DNA from 4 places in the Paenibacillus sp. FSL H7-0357 genome. Region 3 is predicted to be linked to each of the others. Evidence: riboswitches for the same ligand, from Rfam matches in the RefSeq annotation. Region 3 holds a riboswitch; each other region holds the start of a gene.
The links. Region 3 has a riboswitch for cyclic di-GMP ahead of H70357_RS34910 (anti-repressor SinI family protein). Riboswitches for the same ligand answer to the same signal wherever they lie in the genome.

Region 1: linked by a shared signal. The riboswitch ahead of H70357_RS11330 (S-layer homology domain-containing protein) and the one ahead of H70357_RS34910 (anti-repressor SinI family protein) in region 3 are both predicted to bind cyclic di-GMP.
Region 2: linked by a shared signal. The riboswitch ahead of H70357_RS03095 (transglutaminase-like domain-containing protein) and the one ahead of H70357_RS34910 (anti-repressor SinI family protein) in region 3 are both predicted to bind cyclic di-GMP.
Region 4: linked by a shared signal. The riboswitch ahead of H70357_RS15175 (hypothetical protein) and the one ahead of H70357_RS34910 (anti-repressor SinI family protein) in region 3 are both predicted to bind cyclic di-GMP.

The regions. Positions count from the first base shown of each region.
Region 1 covers NZ_CP009241.1:2,625,733-2,629,465, forward strand. Annotated here, with positions in the region: gene H70357_RS11320 (SDR family NAD(P)-dependent oxidoreductase) at 1-187, opposite strand, end outside; gene H70357_RS11325 (TetR/AcrR family transcriptional regulator) at 490-1,158, shown strand; cyclic di-GMP riboswitch class I at 1,440-1,533, shown strand; gene H70357_RS11330 (S-layer homology domain-containing protein) at 1,678-3,717, shown strand.
Region 2 covers NZ_CP009241.1:693,065-696,797, reverse strand. Annotated here, with positions in the region: rRNA gene H70357_RS03100 (16S ribosomal RNA) at 1-884, opposite strand, end outside; gene H70357_RS03095 (transglutaminase-like domain-containing protein) at 1,246-2,052, opposite strand; cyclic di-GMP riboswitch class I at 2,066-2,148, opposite strand; cyclic di-GMP riboswitch class I at 2,222-2,303, opposite strand; gene H70357_RS03090 (class D sortase) at 2,425-3,030, opposite strand; gene H70357_RS03085 (GtrA family protein) at 3,127-3,531, opposite strand; gene H70357_RS03080 (glycosyltransferase family 2 protein) at 3,521-3,733, opposite strand, start outside.
Region 3 covers NZ_CP009241.1:408,116-411,848, forward strand. Annotated here, with positions in the region: gene H70357_RS01825 (2-oxoglutarate dehydrogenase E1 component) at 1-1,383, opposite strand, end outside; cyclic di-GMP riboswitch class I at 1,868-1,952, shown strand; gene H70357_RS34910 (anti-repressor SinI family protein) at 1,980-2,132, shown strand; gene H70357_RS01830 (helix-turn-helix domain-containing protein) at 2,233-2,565, opposite strand; gene H70357_RS34060 (hypothetical protein) at 2,987-3,733, shown strand, end outside.
Region 4 covers NZ_CP009241.1:3,506,777-3,510,509, forward strand. Annotated here, with positions in the region: gene H70357_RS15160 (DUF4179 domain-containing protein) at 1-812, opposite strand, end outside; gene H70357_RS15165 (sigma-70 family RNA polymerase sigma factor) at 781-1,359, opposite strand; gene H70357_RS34350 (aminoglycoside 6-adenylyltransferase) at 1,480-2,247, shown strand; cyclic di-GMP riboswitch class I at 2,374-2,465, shown strand; gene H70357_RS15175 (hypothetical protein) at 2,516-3,571, shown strand; gene H70357_RS15180 (hypothetical protein) at 3,711-3,733, shown strand, end outside.

The sequences.
Region 1 (3,733 bases), 2.2 Mb from region 3:
CCATAGCTATGACTTTGACTTTGATGTTATAGCTTCTTTCGAGTTCCGCTGCCAAGTCATCGAGTTTGTTCTTAGATCTGGCTACGAGAACCAGATGGCTTCCTTGTTTAGCCAGCTGTATTGCAAATTGTTCGCCAATGCCGGAAGAGGCACCTGTGACTAGCGACCATTTTCCTTGAATATTCATAAAATTACTCCTCCTATTAAAACGATGTATTCGTTAGGAAACGATGTTACCGATTGTGCGAAAAAAATTACTTTAAACGTAGTGCCCAAAGCAATATTAGCTTGTTAGTTGGTAACAGTGTTTCCTATTGAAATCATAGTAACCTGCTGGCTGGAGAAAGTCAAACCTTCTTTTTTTAAAATTTGCAAGAAGATATGTGCATGTATGATTGACTTTGTGGAATCGACTGTATAGAATGCGTGGTATATGATTGGAAACTGCGTTTCCCGAGAATAACAACATAACTAAAGAAGGCGATTAAGTTGAATGAACCTAATAATTTTGCTGACGCAAGCAATAGAAAGCTGACAACCTACCAGGAAGCCCGCTTACAGAACACAGCTAGTCTTCGTCAACTCGTAGTTGATGCAGCAGCCTTTATTCTTCAGGAAGAAGGGCCGGAAGCTGTCACCGTGCGAAAAGTAGCTCAGAAGATGGGTTGCTCGACCAAGATCATCTACAGTCTGTTTGCTAATAAAGAAGGTTTAGCCCAGCAATTATATCTGGAGGGCTGCAAAATACTCTCGAGCGAATTTGAGAGTGCTTCACAGTCAGAGGATCTGCAGCAGTATTTAATTAATCTGGCAGAAGTGTATTGGGAATTTGGCCAGCGCTATACCAGCTACTATAAATTGATGTTTGGGGGAGCATTTGCAGATTTCAAACCGGATGAGCAGAGCATGAAAGGCACTGTTACTGCTATGCGGCGCTTGTTGTCCGTGATTGTCAGCGCTAAAGAGCAAGGCCTAATTGCTGGTGATTCAAATGCGGAATTTATTGTAGGTACGATTTGGTCCTCTCTTCACGGAGTGATTCACCTGCACATAGGAGGACATTTGGGAAGTGTCGCAGCGTCGCACGCAGTGTATAAAGGAACGGTAGCTCTACTTGCAAACTCGCTGTTTGCACCTGCAGCCGCAGCCAAGCATTAAAGCAGGAGTAGTTAGTGAAATCCTTTATATAGGGCCTGGGTTCGAATCCTGAGAGTCTATAACACAATTAAACGGCAGAGATGCCGTTTTTTTGTTTCTAAATTTGTTTTAAATCTTTACAAATGTCGAAGAATGAGGCCTATTTCCGAAAAAAGGAAAAGGTATATAAGTAAGGGAGAACTAGGACTTATTAATTTAATAGGGATAAATTCCGATAAAGAAAGAGTCCTGTACAACTAAAGTCACACCTGCATACCCATAACGGGACAGAAAAACCGAGTTTGAAACAAAGGCAAATCCGTACGAAAGTCGGAGACGCAAAGCCACGGGTCTACTTCATCCAAAGGAGGATGTTAAGACAGCCGGGCCGCTCAAGGCACTTGGTTTTTTGGCGTGCCTACAAATAGCGCTGGGGGAGAGAAGTAAATGAGGTTTAGAAGGAAAGGGAAGTTTTCGCGGACGGTTGTGTCCGCAGTGGCGGTGAGTATGCTTGTGGGCCTGTTTAGCGGAGGCCTTAGCATGAAGCAGGTTTTGGCTGCCGGGACCGATCCGGGTAGAACGGACTATAACGTATCCGGCGACCAGATTGTATGGCTGGAAGCAGAGGCCGACGGGGTGAAGCAGGTTCACGCGATGAATCAGGCCAGTGGTGCCAGCACTGTTCTTACATCGGGTTCATCCGCCAAGGATGCGCCTTATGTGAGCGGCAACGTTGCAGTGTGGGCCGACAAAGGAACAGAGCAGGAGTCTTCACTGAACTGGGATATTTACACTGCCGATCTTGAGACGGGTACCCGAAGAAAGCTTAACAAACAGTCTGGCACATATGGCAATCCGACTACAGATGGAGTCGGTGTAGTCTGGTACGAGCGCAAAAATTACGGCAGCATGATCTATCATGATCTGGCTACGGGTGTTGAAGCCGACCTCGGCGAAGGACGTTTCCCGGTGCTGGCCGGCGGCAATGTGGTGTATAAGAATGCCCGTGACGGGGGGCTCAGTCTGCTCCATTTGAAAAGCGGGGCTACGCGTGCACTTGTTAGTTTGGGCGGAGCAAGCTATGTGGACTGGTTTGTTTTTAACGGCAGCGATGTGCTGTTTAAGCAAAAAAATGGGTCTTCCGAGAGCAAATATGTGATTTTGAATATCAAGGACCTAACTGCTCTGCCTGTGGATCTCACCGAGATGAAGCCTGGAGGAACCCAGTATGCCTTCATGTCGATAGGTGAAGGACAGGCAGTTTTTCAAGAGGAAAGGGACGGTGCTGCCACATTGCAGCAAGTGAACCTTACTACATATGCAGTGAAATCACTGCCAGCAATAGAGCCCGGAACGAAGCTGATCGGCATTACCGGGGATAAACTGCTTTACAGCAAGAAGGATGATTACATAGAGTCGATAGACCTGAAAGAAGGATCAACCCCTCCGAGTCCGGGAGCCACTCCAAGTCCAGGGGTAACCCCAACGCCAGGAACGACTCCAACTCCAGGGACAACCTCAACTCCAGGTGCAGTTCCAAATCCAGGCGCAGATCCGAGTCCGGGTGCAACCCCGGAAGTGAAGACCACTGTAGTGACCGGAGCCAAGGACAGTCAGGTTATCGGAAGTGCGGGAGGTACTTTGTCTGTACTGAATGGCTGGGCACGGCTGGAGATTGCAGCAGGAACCTTCCCTGACAATACCACTGTAAGCTTGGCCCAAGCTGAGCTGGAGAAAGAAGTACTGCTCGACGCAACAGGCAAAAAACTGCTGAAGGCAGGTTCTGCGTGGCAGGTGCAAGCGAGTGCTCCGTTCCTGATGCCGGCCAAGCTGACGGTAGGGTACCCGAAGGAAGCGCCTTGGACGACAGGTCGTGAGAAGCTTGGAATCTATAGCAACGATCTGGCAAAAGGCATATGGAACTATATTGGCGGAGTGACTGCGGCGGAAGACGCCGTTGTTCAATCCAGAATTATAGCTTCCGGACTATATGCGGTAATGCTGCGCGGAGCTGAATTCACAGATATGTCAGGCCACTGGGCGCAGCAAGCTGTAGAGGTGCTGGGGGCTAGGGGGATTGTGAACGGGATGAACGGAACCGCTTATGCGCCAAAAGGGATCCTGACCCGGGCTGAATTCACCAAGTTGCTGGCAGCAACTCTTGGATTGCAGCCGCAGCGGCCGGAGACACCGGCTTTCCGTGATGTTTCAGCTGCGAACTGGTCCTACCCTTATGTGGAAGCAGCTGCAGCGGCAGGAATCGTAACGGGAGAAGGTGGACTTTTTCACGGCAATGATCCGCTGACCCGTGAACAGATGATGGTGATGCTGATGCGGGCAATAGACAGCACTATCGGCAGCCGGGCTTCTGCTGCTGAATCTGCCAAGCTTCAAGCCGAATTGGGCGGATATAAGGACAACGGCAGCGTTAGCAGTTGGGCAAGGGATTCTGTAGCTGCGGCGGTGGGCAAGAAGCTGGTGCAGGGTAACGGACAGCTTTTGAAGCCTAAAGATTCATCAACAAGAGCAGAAGCAGCGGTCGTGATGTACAAGCTGCTGGCTGAGCTGAATTTACTCTAACTTACAACGGATAGGA
Region 2 (3,733 bases), 280 kb from region 3:
CTTACTGTGTTAACTTCGGCACCAAGGGTATCGAAACCCCTAACACCTAGCACTCATCGTTTACGGCGTGGACTACCAGGGTATCTAATCCTGTTTGCTCCCCACGCTTTCGCGCCTCAGCGTCAGTTACAGCCCAGAAAGTCGCCTTCGCCACTGGTGTTCCTCCACATATCTACGCATTTCACCGCTACACGTGGAATTCCACTTTCCTCTTCTGTACTCAAGCCACCCAGTTTCCAGTGCGACCTCAGGTTGAGCCCAAGGTTTAAACACCAGACTTAAATAGCCGCCTGCGCGCGCTTTACGCCCAATAATTCCGGACAACGCTTGCCCCCTACGTATTACCGCGGCTGCTGGCACGTAGTTAGCCGGGGCTTTCTTCTCAGGTACCGTCACTCCGGTAGCAGTTACTCTACCGGACGTTCTTCCCTGGCAACAGAGCTTTACGATCCGAAAACCTTCATCACTCACGCGGCGTTGCTCCGTCAGGCTTTCGCCCATTGCGGAAGATTCCCTACTGCTGCCTCCCGTAGGAGTCTGGGCCGTGTCTCAGTCCCAGTGTGGCCGTTCACCCTCTCAGGTCGGCTACGCATCGTCGCCTTGGTGAGCCGTTACCCCACCAACTAGCTAATGCGCCGCAGGCCCATCTCCTTGTAGCAGATTGCTCCGCCTTTCATCCTTCGTCCATGTGAACAAAGGAATTATCCGGTATTAGCTACCGTTTCCGGTAGTTATCCCAGTCAAAGAGGTAGGTTGCCTACGTGTTACTCACCCGTCCGCCGCTAAGTTAATCCGGAGCAAGCTCCTTCATAACTCCGCTCGACTTGCATGTATTAGGCACGCCGCCAGCGTTCGTCCTGAGCCAGGATCAAACTCTCCAAATTGGTATTTAGAAAGAGCGATTGCTCAATTTGAAACATCTGACGAGAATTTACATTCTCTAATTTTGGATCTCACTTGCGTGATTTCCATACTCACTCGTTGTTCAGTTTTCAAAGATCAAGCTCGTTGTCAGTGTCGATTATCTCGTCACCAGCAACTCTTATAATATATCACGTTTGATTTAGAAACGCAAGCTTTTTTTTGAAACAACTTTTCAGCCATTCCTTATTTACTTGGGTGCGCTCTAACAACGCTTACCTATAATACCCCACATCAATATAAAAAAGCAACCCCTTAAACAAAAAAAGATAACCGGCTTAAATATTAAGCCGGTTATCTTAGAGTAATCATCATTCTACAGGATTAGTAGATCTTAGCTGCTGTATATTTGCTCGACGCTTTGGTGAAGCCTGTTTCTTTGTTCTTACCTAATCCGGCGTCCACTGTCGTATCGATCGTTACCCATTTGCCGTTAAGCAATACTTCATTCCAGGCATGATATACAGATACATAACTCGTATTGCCCATTACCAGCTTTGTCGGAATCCCTTCACTGCGGAGCATAGTGGCGAACAAAGATGCATAATCGTAGCAAATCCCTTTCTTACTAGCGAGTGTGTTGTCGTTGTTCGGGATATAATCCTGCGTAACATTAGCCGCCAAGGTGTAGTCGTACTTTACATTCGCCACGATGTAATTATAGATAGCTTGTACCTTTGCTTCATCAGTGGTCAGCCCTTGCGTAAGCTGCTTAGCTTTCAGTACTGCTTTATCGGAAGAATTCCATTTCACATTCTGTACGGAACTCAAATATACGGCGTTGGTGTTGCTCATGCTCAGGTCTACGGTTTCGGAAGAAAGCACTTTGTATTTGTTGCCGCTGGTGTTCTCTAGGACTGACACTTTATAAGCGCCATTCCCCTGCTGCAGTGGAAACGTTTCTGTAGCTTTGGAGGCATATAAGTTATAAGAGTAGCTCTTGTTGTCTTTAGTAATCATGAGCTTGATACGTTTGTCCTTGGGAACATCATAGGAAACTTGGACAACCCCTTGGCTCAATTGCGATGTATTTAACCAGCCCGACTCTACGCTGGATGCGTTAGCTGTGCTTACTTGAACAGAAGTAACCAGGACGAACAAGGTCAAGAACATATAATAGAACTTCTTCATGGATAAAACCCCTTTCGGTAGCTGGCTGCCATCCATACCCGGGAAGGCCCTTTAGCTTTGCGTCCCTACCTTTCGATAGGTTTGCCGTTATCGTTTAAGCTTTATCTGTTCCTACTACTATTGGAATATACTAGATTCATCTTAAGAACAAACAAAAAAAGCCTCTTCATTCGGTAGCTGGCTGCCATCCTTACAGGGAAGGCCCTTTAGCTTTGCGTCCCTACCTTTCGATAGGTTTGCCGTTATCGTGTTTAGCTTTTATAGTTATATAGTATCATATTAATGCCTAGTTACAAGACCTAAATCACTAGATTTCTACTTAATTCATTTAAATTTTTATAATTTTCGCATTTTATGATCTGTTCTCTTACTTCAAACCGCTTTAGCGTGGATAATCAGTCGATGGGTCGGATTTACCAAAGGATCACACGTAATGAGGGTAAGGATCTTATCTTGTTTATTCCCGTTCAGTACAGACACATCCGTAGGCTCAACAATCGAGATATCATAAACCTCGTATTTATACTCCTGATCGCTTGTCTTGACGGAAATGGTATCTCCGACCTTTACTTCGTTCAGTCTGTTGAATAATCTCCCTGTAGTCCTAGACCTGTGTGCAGCTATGGCAGCATTGCCTATTTCACCGATTGGAGCGGTTTCCTTCATATGGGCTGCGGCATGCTTCATGTTGGCTTTGGTCGCCCCTTCCAATATGGGCAATTTCAAATCGATTTTGTCGATTGTGATAATTCCGGTCACTTTGCCGCCGACCTCTATTTCCTGCTCTGCCGGTTCGGCAGCCTGCACTGGTTCATCCCCAGCTGATTCTTCTGCCAGCAGTGCAGTGACCTCGGCGTACTGTTTTTTCAGATCGGGCTCTGACGAAGGGGCCAGCTCACTATAAGCCTGTTCAGCCTCCTTCAGCAGCTTCTCTTGCTGCCGGTCGTTATACCATTCGCTCGCTTTTGGATACAGCATGACTAGAACTCCTGCAATTATGATCAAATAGGAAAACTTACGCATCAAATCCCCCCGATCTTTAAGATAAAGAAACTCCACGGCCCAACATTTGACTTAAAATACCCATTTACGGCTGCCAAAGAAATTGATGATGACGGTGACGAACGTAACCAGCACTTTGGAAATCAGCACCTGAACTCCAAATTTGTCCGTTAGCAGATGCATCAGCAGCACTGATATCCCCAGTACAACCAGGTTCAGTATGATGAATCGGACTAATTGCATACGGTCAAAACTGTCCTTGCTAGCCTGACTCTTATCCTTAAAGGTCACCTTCTTGTTCCAAAAAAAACTGTTCGCTGTCCCTGCGCTATAAGAAATAATCTGTGCCGGGGTGTTCATCATACCCAGAGAATGCAGCAAGGTAAATACGGCGAAATCAATCAGCGTATTCAGTAAGCCTACAGCATTAAATTTTAAAAACTGGATAAATCCCGCATTCAGCTTCCTATCTGCCATAATCATTGTCCTCTTGCCGCTCCTCATGCTCTCCGCCCCGGTAACCCTTGGTCTCACGCACGATGTACAGCGGTCTATCCTTGGATTCATCATATATCCGTCCAATATATTCACCTATTACGCCAAGCAGCATCAGCACGATGCCGTTAAACAACAAATTCACACCGACGATGGAAGCCCAGCCCGGAACCGTCCATGAGGT
Region 3 (3,733 bases):
ATAGCCGATCAAGTCAATCACGAAATCCTTCTTGAACAGATTGCGGTAGGCGCTGGCCAGACGGACGGCGGCAATACAAGCCTCCGGATCATCGGCATTGACATGGACAATCGGAATTTCATAACCCTTAGCCAGGTCACTGGCATAGTGGGTAGAACGGGAATCCTCACTTTCCGTCGTGAATCCGATCCGGTTATTGACGATAATATGCACTGTACCGCCGTTCTGATAACCTTTAAGCTTGCCGATATTAAGGGTTTCGGCCACGATGCCTTCACCCGGGAAGGCAGCATCGCCATGCATCAGCACAGCCATGGCTTTATTCGTATTTAGCTTAGGCAGACCCGGAGTGCTGCGGTCTTCCTGGGCCGCACGCGTGAAGCCCTCAACCACCGGATTGACGAATTCCAAGTGGCTCGGATTGTTGGCCAGAGTGATCCGTGTACGGACGGTTTCTCCTTCACGGACGGCGCGGTCAGCGCCGAGATGATATTTCACATCACCGGTCCAGCCGTAGTTGATGCCCATGGAGCCTTCGGAAGGGAACAGCTCCTTGTTCGGCGAATGATGGAATTCCGAGAAAATAATATCATAAGGTTTGCCCAGGATATGAGCCAGGACGTTAAGCCGTCCGCGATGCGCCATACCCATCAGGATATGTTCCGCACCGTCATGAGCGGCAGCACGCACGATTTCATCCAGCATCGGCACCAAGGCGTCATTGCCTTCCAGGCTGAAGCGTTTCTGGCCGACAAAAGTTTTATGAAGGAAAGTTTCGAATTGCTCTACCTGAATCAGCCTTTTCAGCAATTCTTTGCGCTCTGTGTTGTTTAGAGGCGCGGGAGAGCTGGTAGATTCCGCCTGGCTGTTCAGCCAGCGCAGCTCCTGCTCGTCACGCACATGCCCGAATTCATAGGCAATGGTCTGCGTGTAGGCCTGGCGCATCCGGTGAACGGCATCCCAAGCAGTATGAACGTCATTCGGGGCATTCTCCCAGATCAGCGAGGCGGGCATAGCCATTAAATCCTCGCGGGTCAGATCATAGGTTTCGTACTCCAAATATTTCGCCATCGGATTGTTTCCCCGGTCCAGCGGGTCGATATTGGCGGCCATATGGCCATGTATGCGGATATTGGCGATCAGCTTGGATGCCCTTACGGCCTTTCTAAGCCACTCAGTATCTCCTGAAACCACAGGCAGCGGTGCCTGTTCGGCATCAGGAGCCAATGGAGGGGGGCCGGAAAGGGTGAAGAGATCGCGGTAATTATGCTCTACTAAAGTTGGATCTTTTACAAATTGCTCATATTTCTCTTGGATGTAACCCAGATTGGGTCCGTAATACTTGCTCCACACAGTTTCGTTATAGGGATCTTTGGCTGCCATGAATACATCCTCCTAACGGATGAACTCCACGCGCGCCAAAATTTCGCCGGCGCCCTTGTGGAGCTTCGATGTTTGCGGTTTCATTCCTCATCTTATTGTGCAACTTTCAAGGCGGGTAATCAATTCATACTTTGGTTGAATCCGTTCGCAAAACGGTATGATTCAGTGCCTAATTCATACAGAACTATTATAAGTTTGGTTTCTTAACTATATGAAAATGATGCGGCGGTGTGATTGAAATGAACGAAATAAAAAAGTTGTTTTCAGTTTTCATATATACATATATAGATAAAGAGGCTTGTTCTACAATTTTTTGGGATTATCGAGTAATTCGTACAAGCAGTTGGCAAAATAATCAATTATTTTCCGTTTCTAATTATACAATATTCCCATAAATCGACACACTTTTCGTGTAAGATATTGTATAATGTTATTGCGGATAACGGTTTCATGAATTTCTAACCAGATCCTTTCATGTAAAGGATCCAGTAAAGGGTAAACCTGCCGAAAGACAGGGGCACAAAGTCTCGGGTCTAATGTAGAAATACTACGACGGCCGGACTGCCTGGGGACGCGTAATCTTAGGAGGAGATTTCTTGGATAAGTCCAACCAGGGGAACAACGGAGAACTGCAGACAGTTGATCTGGATTTAGAATGGGTCTATTTGCTGATGTCGGCTAAGCAGGCGGGCATCAAAGCGGATGAAATCCGCCAATTTTTTAATGAGAAGACTTTGCAGGCGATGTAGCAGTTGGTTGTTAAAAGTTTTTGTACATACAGAAAGGGCACAGCGGATCTCTCCGCTGTGCCCTTTCTGTATGACCGGCAGTAGAAGGAACCTGCATGAATCAGGAATCCTTCTGCTCCAACCGCCATTTTTGATAGTCCAAGAACTCTTTGAATTCCCGCTTGCTTATACCCGAAGCCATAGCTTCCAGTACGAGCCGGGACCATTCTCCATCCAGAGGTGACTCCTGCACATCGGAAGGCTCGCCGTAAAGCAGCGCATGAATGGATACCTGAAGTGCGTCAGCGATTTTTTCAATAAATTGAATAGAGGGGTTAGATTGTATATTTCTTTCCACATTGCTTAAGTATGATTTCGCCACATCAGCCTTATCCGCAAGCTCCGAAAGAGACAAGCCTTTTTCCAGACGGAGATGGTGGATGCGACTTCCCATATTATCTGGCACGATAAAAACGCCCCTCCGTACTTTTTGTTACAGTATAACAAATAACCGGAAGACGGACAAAGCACTATAGAATCAGTTCCGGTATGAATGATCCCCCTTTTATGTCGTTTCCACTCCACATCCCCATTATTTTTATTCCCTCTACGGTATCATTTAGATTTTTCATACGAAAACGTTCGTTAAAAAGTACGATAAGCTGAGGAAAATGAAGCTAAAAGCAGAATTTTAACTATAAATCGTTCTTTATTAAGAATATTGCAACAAAATGAGATTTTTGATTTGTAGGAGTAATGGCATATACTTACGTCATGGTTCTTAATAACGAACAAAAATCGTTCGTCATAAAGGCTGGGTGTTAATAGATTACCTTGTTTGCAGGAAATTGCAAGCAGCTAAAGGAGAGGCTCCTGTGAGGCTTTCACGTTCTTCCCGGAATAGAAACATCCGTCGGTATACGCTTCCCCAAATTGCAGGGATCGTAGTGATTTCGGCTTATGGCATCGGCCAAATTACAACGCCCACGTATGCATTGCTGACTAACGTCGCAGCAACCGAATCATCCAATATCACCACAGCATTTGTGTTTCCAAGCACGGTCGATCACATTGCCAACCAAGCCAGCGAAGCGATGAAGCTTGCGGTCCAGCAGCGTGAAGCGGCGAGAGAGGTGCTAGCGGAGATAACGGATAAGAATACGGACTCGGAGACCGCAGAGGGACGTATTGGAGGTATTCAAGAGGCTGCTGCACAAACGCGTGAGGCTGCGGCCGGCGCGGCTGCTTTTTTAGCTGAGCTTCAAGGCTATCTAACACGCTCGCAATTAGAGCTGGAGCAGCAAGTCAATGAAGTGAACCAGAGACTTTCTCCATATGAGGTCGATTTTAATCAATTAACAGCCGCACAAAATAACGATATCCCGGTATTCGAACAATTGCTCAGCCAAGCCAATCTAACGCTGGGCGAATTTCAGGAGATGGTTAGAAAGCTAAGCTCCATCAGAAGAGTGGACGCTTATGTGCAGGCAGCCTATCATCAGGCATCGACCGCGGCCGAACAGGCTAGGAGTTATGCGGACGAAACCTCGTTGATGCATACAGAGGCCGCTGACGTGATCCAAGGACTGAAAGAGGCTGAGAAGAAGGCGAAGCTCGAAGCG
Region 4 (3,733 bases), 3.1 Mb from region 3:
ACATGGTCCTTCAAATCTGTGGTTACTGTTAATGCCTGCGCTGCGGTCATATCCGCTTCATAGCTGAAGCTCCAGTCCCCGGCTATCACCTTGTTTGTCTCCAGTTCATGAATATTACCTTGAATAACTACGGTGCTTCCGGGTGCTTCATCGGGGAATACGTAAGTCAGCAGAAGGGAGGCCTGATCCGGGTTTCCATAAGTATTCTTGTCCATGCTCATGACCGATTTAAGTTCTCCGATACTTTCGCCTGCTTCATTCCGGATTTCCAGCTGGCTGGCATTAAATCTGGACATTGCGTCTTCCGAGGCAAGTCCGTTTTCATCCATGATAGTGATGTTGAGCACCAAACGGGTAGGATCAGCCACTACGTCCTGCAGGACTAAGGTATAGCCTTTATCGCTTTTCTCTATGTCAGGCTGCTGCACCACACCGAGTATTTTGGCGTCCAGCAGACCAAGCTCTGCCCACTGGTTGGCAAGGAGGAACGGTTTCTGTGGAGGGGTGGATAACGTCTCTGAGACTGTACCTGATCTGCCAATGAAAAACAGTAATGAAGCAATTCCTATCACTGCAGCAACAGAGCTGCCCCACTTTAAACCTCTTTTTAGGGTGCGGCCCGTTTGCATTCCGGATATCTCGGATAATTTTTGCCCGGAGGCGGGCTGTATCTCTGTATTGCGAACTTGTTCCATAACGCGCTCTGTGAAATCATCAGCTAGATTAGAGCTTGTATACAATTGTGAATCCGTCAGTAGATCGTTATCAGTGCCGGACAAGTCATTGTGATTGGTGTAAGCCCATTTTTTCATTGGAACCCTCCCTGGATTTCGACCATTGTTTCTTCAGCTTTTGACGGGCGCGGTGGAGACAATTTTTGACCTGGTGCATAGGCATTCCCGTTATCGCTGAGATTTCCTCATAGGATAATTCATTGGTATAGCGAAGCAGCAGTACAATCCGGTATCGCTCTGGAAGCTTGGCCAATTTCCGGTGCATTTCAAGCTCGTCTTCCTTACGCATATACTGCTCTTCAGGGGTTGGCCCGTGATCCTTCTCCTCCAGTAAGTTGCTTGTTAGGCCAGGGGATTTCCGCCTTTTCAGTGACCTGAAGTGGTTGATCGCAATGGCGTACAGCCAAGCGGCAAAGCTTGATTGGCCATGATGCTCGCGGAGTTTCTGGTATGCTTTGATAAATGTTTCCTGGGCCAAATCCTGTGCATCCTGGTGACTGGCGCCCATACCGAGCAGCAGACCATACAAGCTCGACTTGTATTTGTCTACGAGTACCGCAAAGGCCTCCCGGTTGCCCTGCAGCACTTCGGCAATGATTTGTTTGTCGTTTTCCTGTGCCTTCATCCAGTGCCTCCCATTAATTTATTTGTATATAAGACGCACCAGCGCCACAATATTTCTCACTTTTTATAAAAAAGAAAGATTATGTTCAGATCATACTACACATTGCAGGGGGAAGAGAGAATGAAACAAGACGAAGCAATCCGTCAGGTAGGCTTGGCTGTAAAGGATGATCCGGCAGTCAGGGCGGTATTTCTGAAAGGTGCACATGCCAGAGGACAGCAGGATGTTTACTCGGATGTTGATTTGTACTGTTTGGTCCACAGCGAGGGCTTGACGGATTTTTTAACGCGCAGAATATCCTATATGGAGAGCTATAAACCGCTGATATTCTGGTCGGAAGCTAACTTCGTAGGACCACAAATTGTTGGCGTGTTTGAAGACGGTCTGCATTTCGATCTTTATACAGTGACTGAGGAGAGTCTGAAACAAACCGAGCAAATCCTTGTCCTGCATGATCCCGAGGGATGTCTTGCCAACTACAAAGCAGAGAGCTTCCCCATGTCGGATGTAGAGATTACGAGAATCCTTTCCGGTTTCACTTTCAGTCTTCTGGAATTTGAAACCGCGTATCTCCGCGGCGATTTGCTCTGGGCACACCGGCTTGGCAGTCATCTGGCGGCAGATCTAATGATAGTTCTGCGGCATGTAGCAGATCCTTCTACAGCGCAGCTCGGCATTAAGAGATTGCATCACAAACTCAGTCCACAGCAACTGGATGAGTTAACAGGAGCGTTAAATGCTCTTGGACCGGACGCACTCCCTTCAGGTGTCCAGAAGCTGGTGGACCTCGCTGTGGTGTTGATTGCAGACTTGACCGAACGGCTGTCAGAGAACTGGAATCAGCGTTTTTTCGATTTTATGGTCAAACGGATCTATGCACTATCGTAACAAAACAGATACAGCGAACAATATTTGAATGTGAGAAAAAAGAAGGATAATGACTACTCTTGTCGAATTATAAATTTAGATAGATAATAAATACCAAAATATGTTTGTGATTCGGAAGCGCCAGCTGATGAACAAAGGCAACTCCGCCGAAAGGCGGAAGACGCAAAGCCACCGGTCTAAACCGCTCACGAAAGCGGCATGACAGCGGGGACGCTCATGTAGTTTGGTTTTTTGTTGTCTAAATACAACAAAAGGAGAATAAAAAAACATGTTTTTGAAGATTCGCCACAAAATAAGGCCAGGTTTAGCGTTTATTCTGGCTGCGGCCTTGGCTGCAGGACCCCTGATTGCTACTCCGGTCCACGCAGCTGCGAAGTACACTTTTACAGATGTCAAAACTGCATATAACATGCCGCTTGACTACAACTACAAGTTCACGGGTGACACGATCGCTTCACTGGAGAAGGATAGCAAAGGGGCTTATCAGCTGTACTTACATAACTGGAAGAAGAAGACGACGGAGAAAGTCACTTCTACTAACACGTTCAAAACGAACCTGCAGCTCCTGGGAGACAGTGTTTATTATTATGAGTCTACAATTGAAGTGACTAAACGAATTAATATCTACCCGAAGAAGCTGGTACAGTACAATTTGAAAACAAAAAAAACAAGCGAGCTTCCGCTGGAAGTGAAAACTCCGGAATTACTGGGTGTGGGTGACAAATATTATGCACACAGCAGTGGCTCAGATTTTTACTTCACTAACAAAACGACGCTGGAAACTCAGACCATCAATGATCTCGGTTTTGATCAGGTCCACCAGTTTGTAGATGACAAGTTCATCTATAGCAAATGGGACACCGGCACGTTGTATCTGTATGATCTGCCAAGTTCAAAAACAATTGAGCTTTACAAGCTGAAAGAAAATGAATCCTTCAACCTCGTAGCTTCGAATGGTAAAGATATTGTCTGGATGATTGACTCCAAAGAAGTGGATGCTGCCGGCAAGACCAAAAATTATTTCATTTATATGACGATGGACCGCAGTAAAGCCGGAGCTCCGGTTAAAGTATTGCTTAAACGTGAATGGGTAAATGGCGACCGGAATGATCTATTAATCGTGGGTGACAATTATGCGGTGTTCTCGGAAATGATGAACAATAAACTGGTAGCCCGCGGAGTGAACCTCCGAAACGGGGAACTCTTTTTGCTTGGGGAACGAAACCGCAGTGCGGACAATTTTGTGTATTTCAATAAAGACACACTGATCTCACGCGACGCAAATGACTATATTGTGCTTCGTACAATAGTCAGAACGCCATAAATGAATTTTCAGAAACTATCAAAAAAACAGTGCAATTTGACGATAGTAGTAAAGCGGTAAATTTTGGGTATGAACCTATTTCCAATGAATCCCGCAACCGCAAATTGAAAAAAAACAACTAGAGGAGTGTCGTTAAAAAATGATCGCAGAAACTAAAATGTA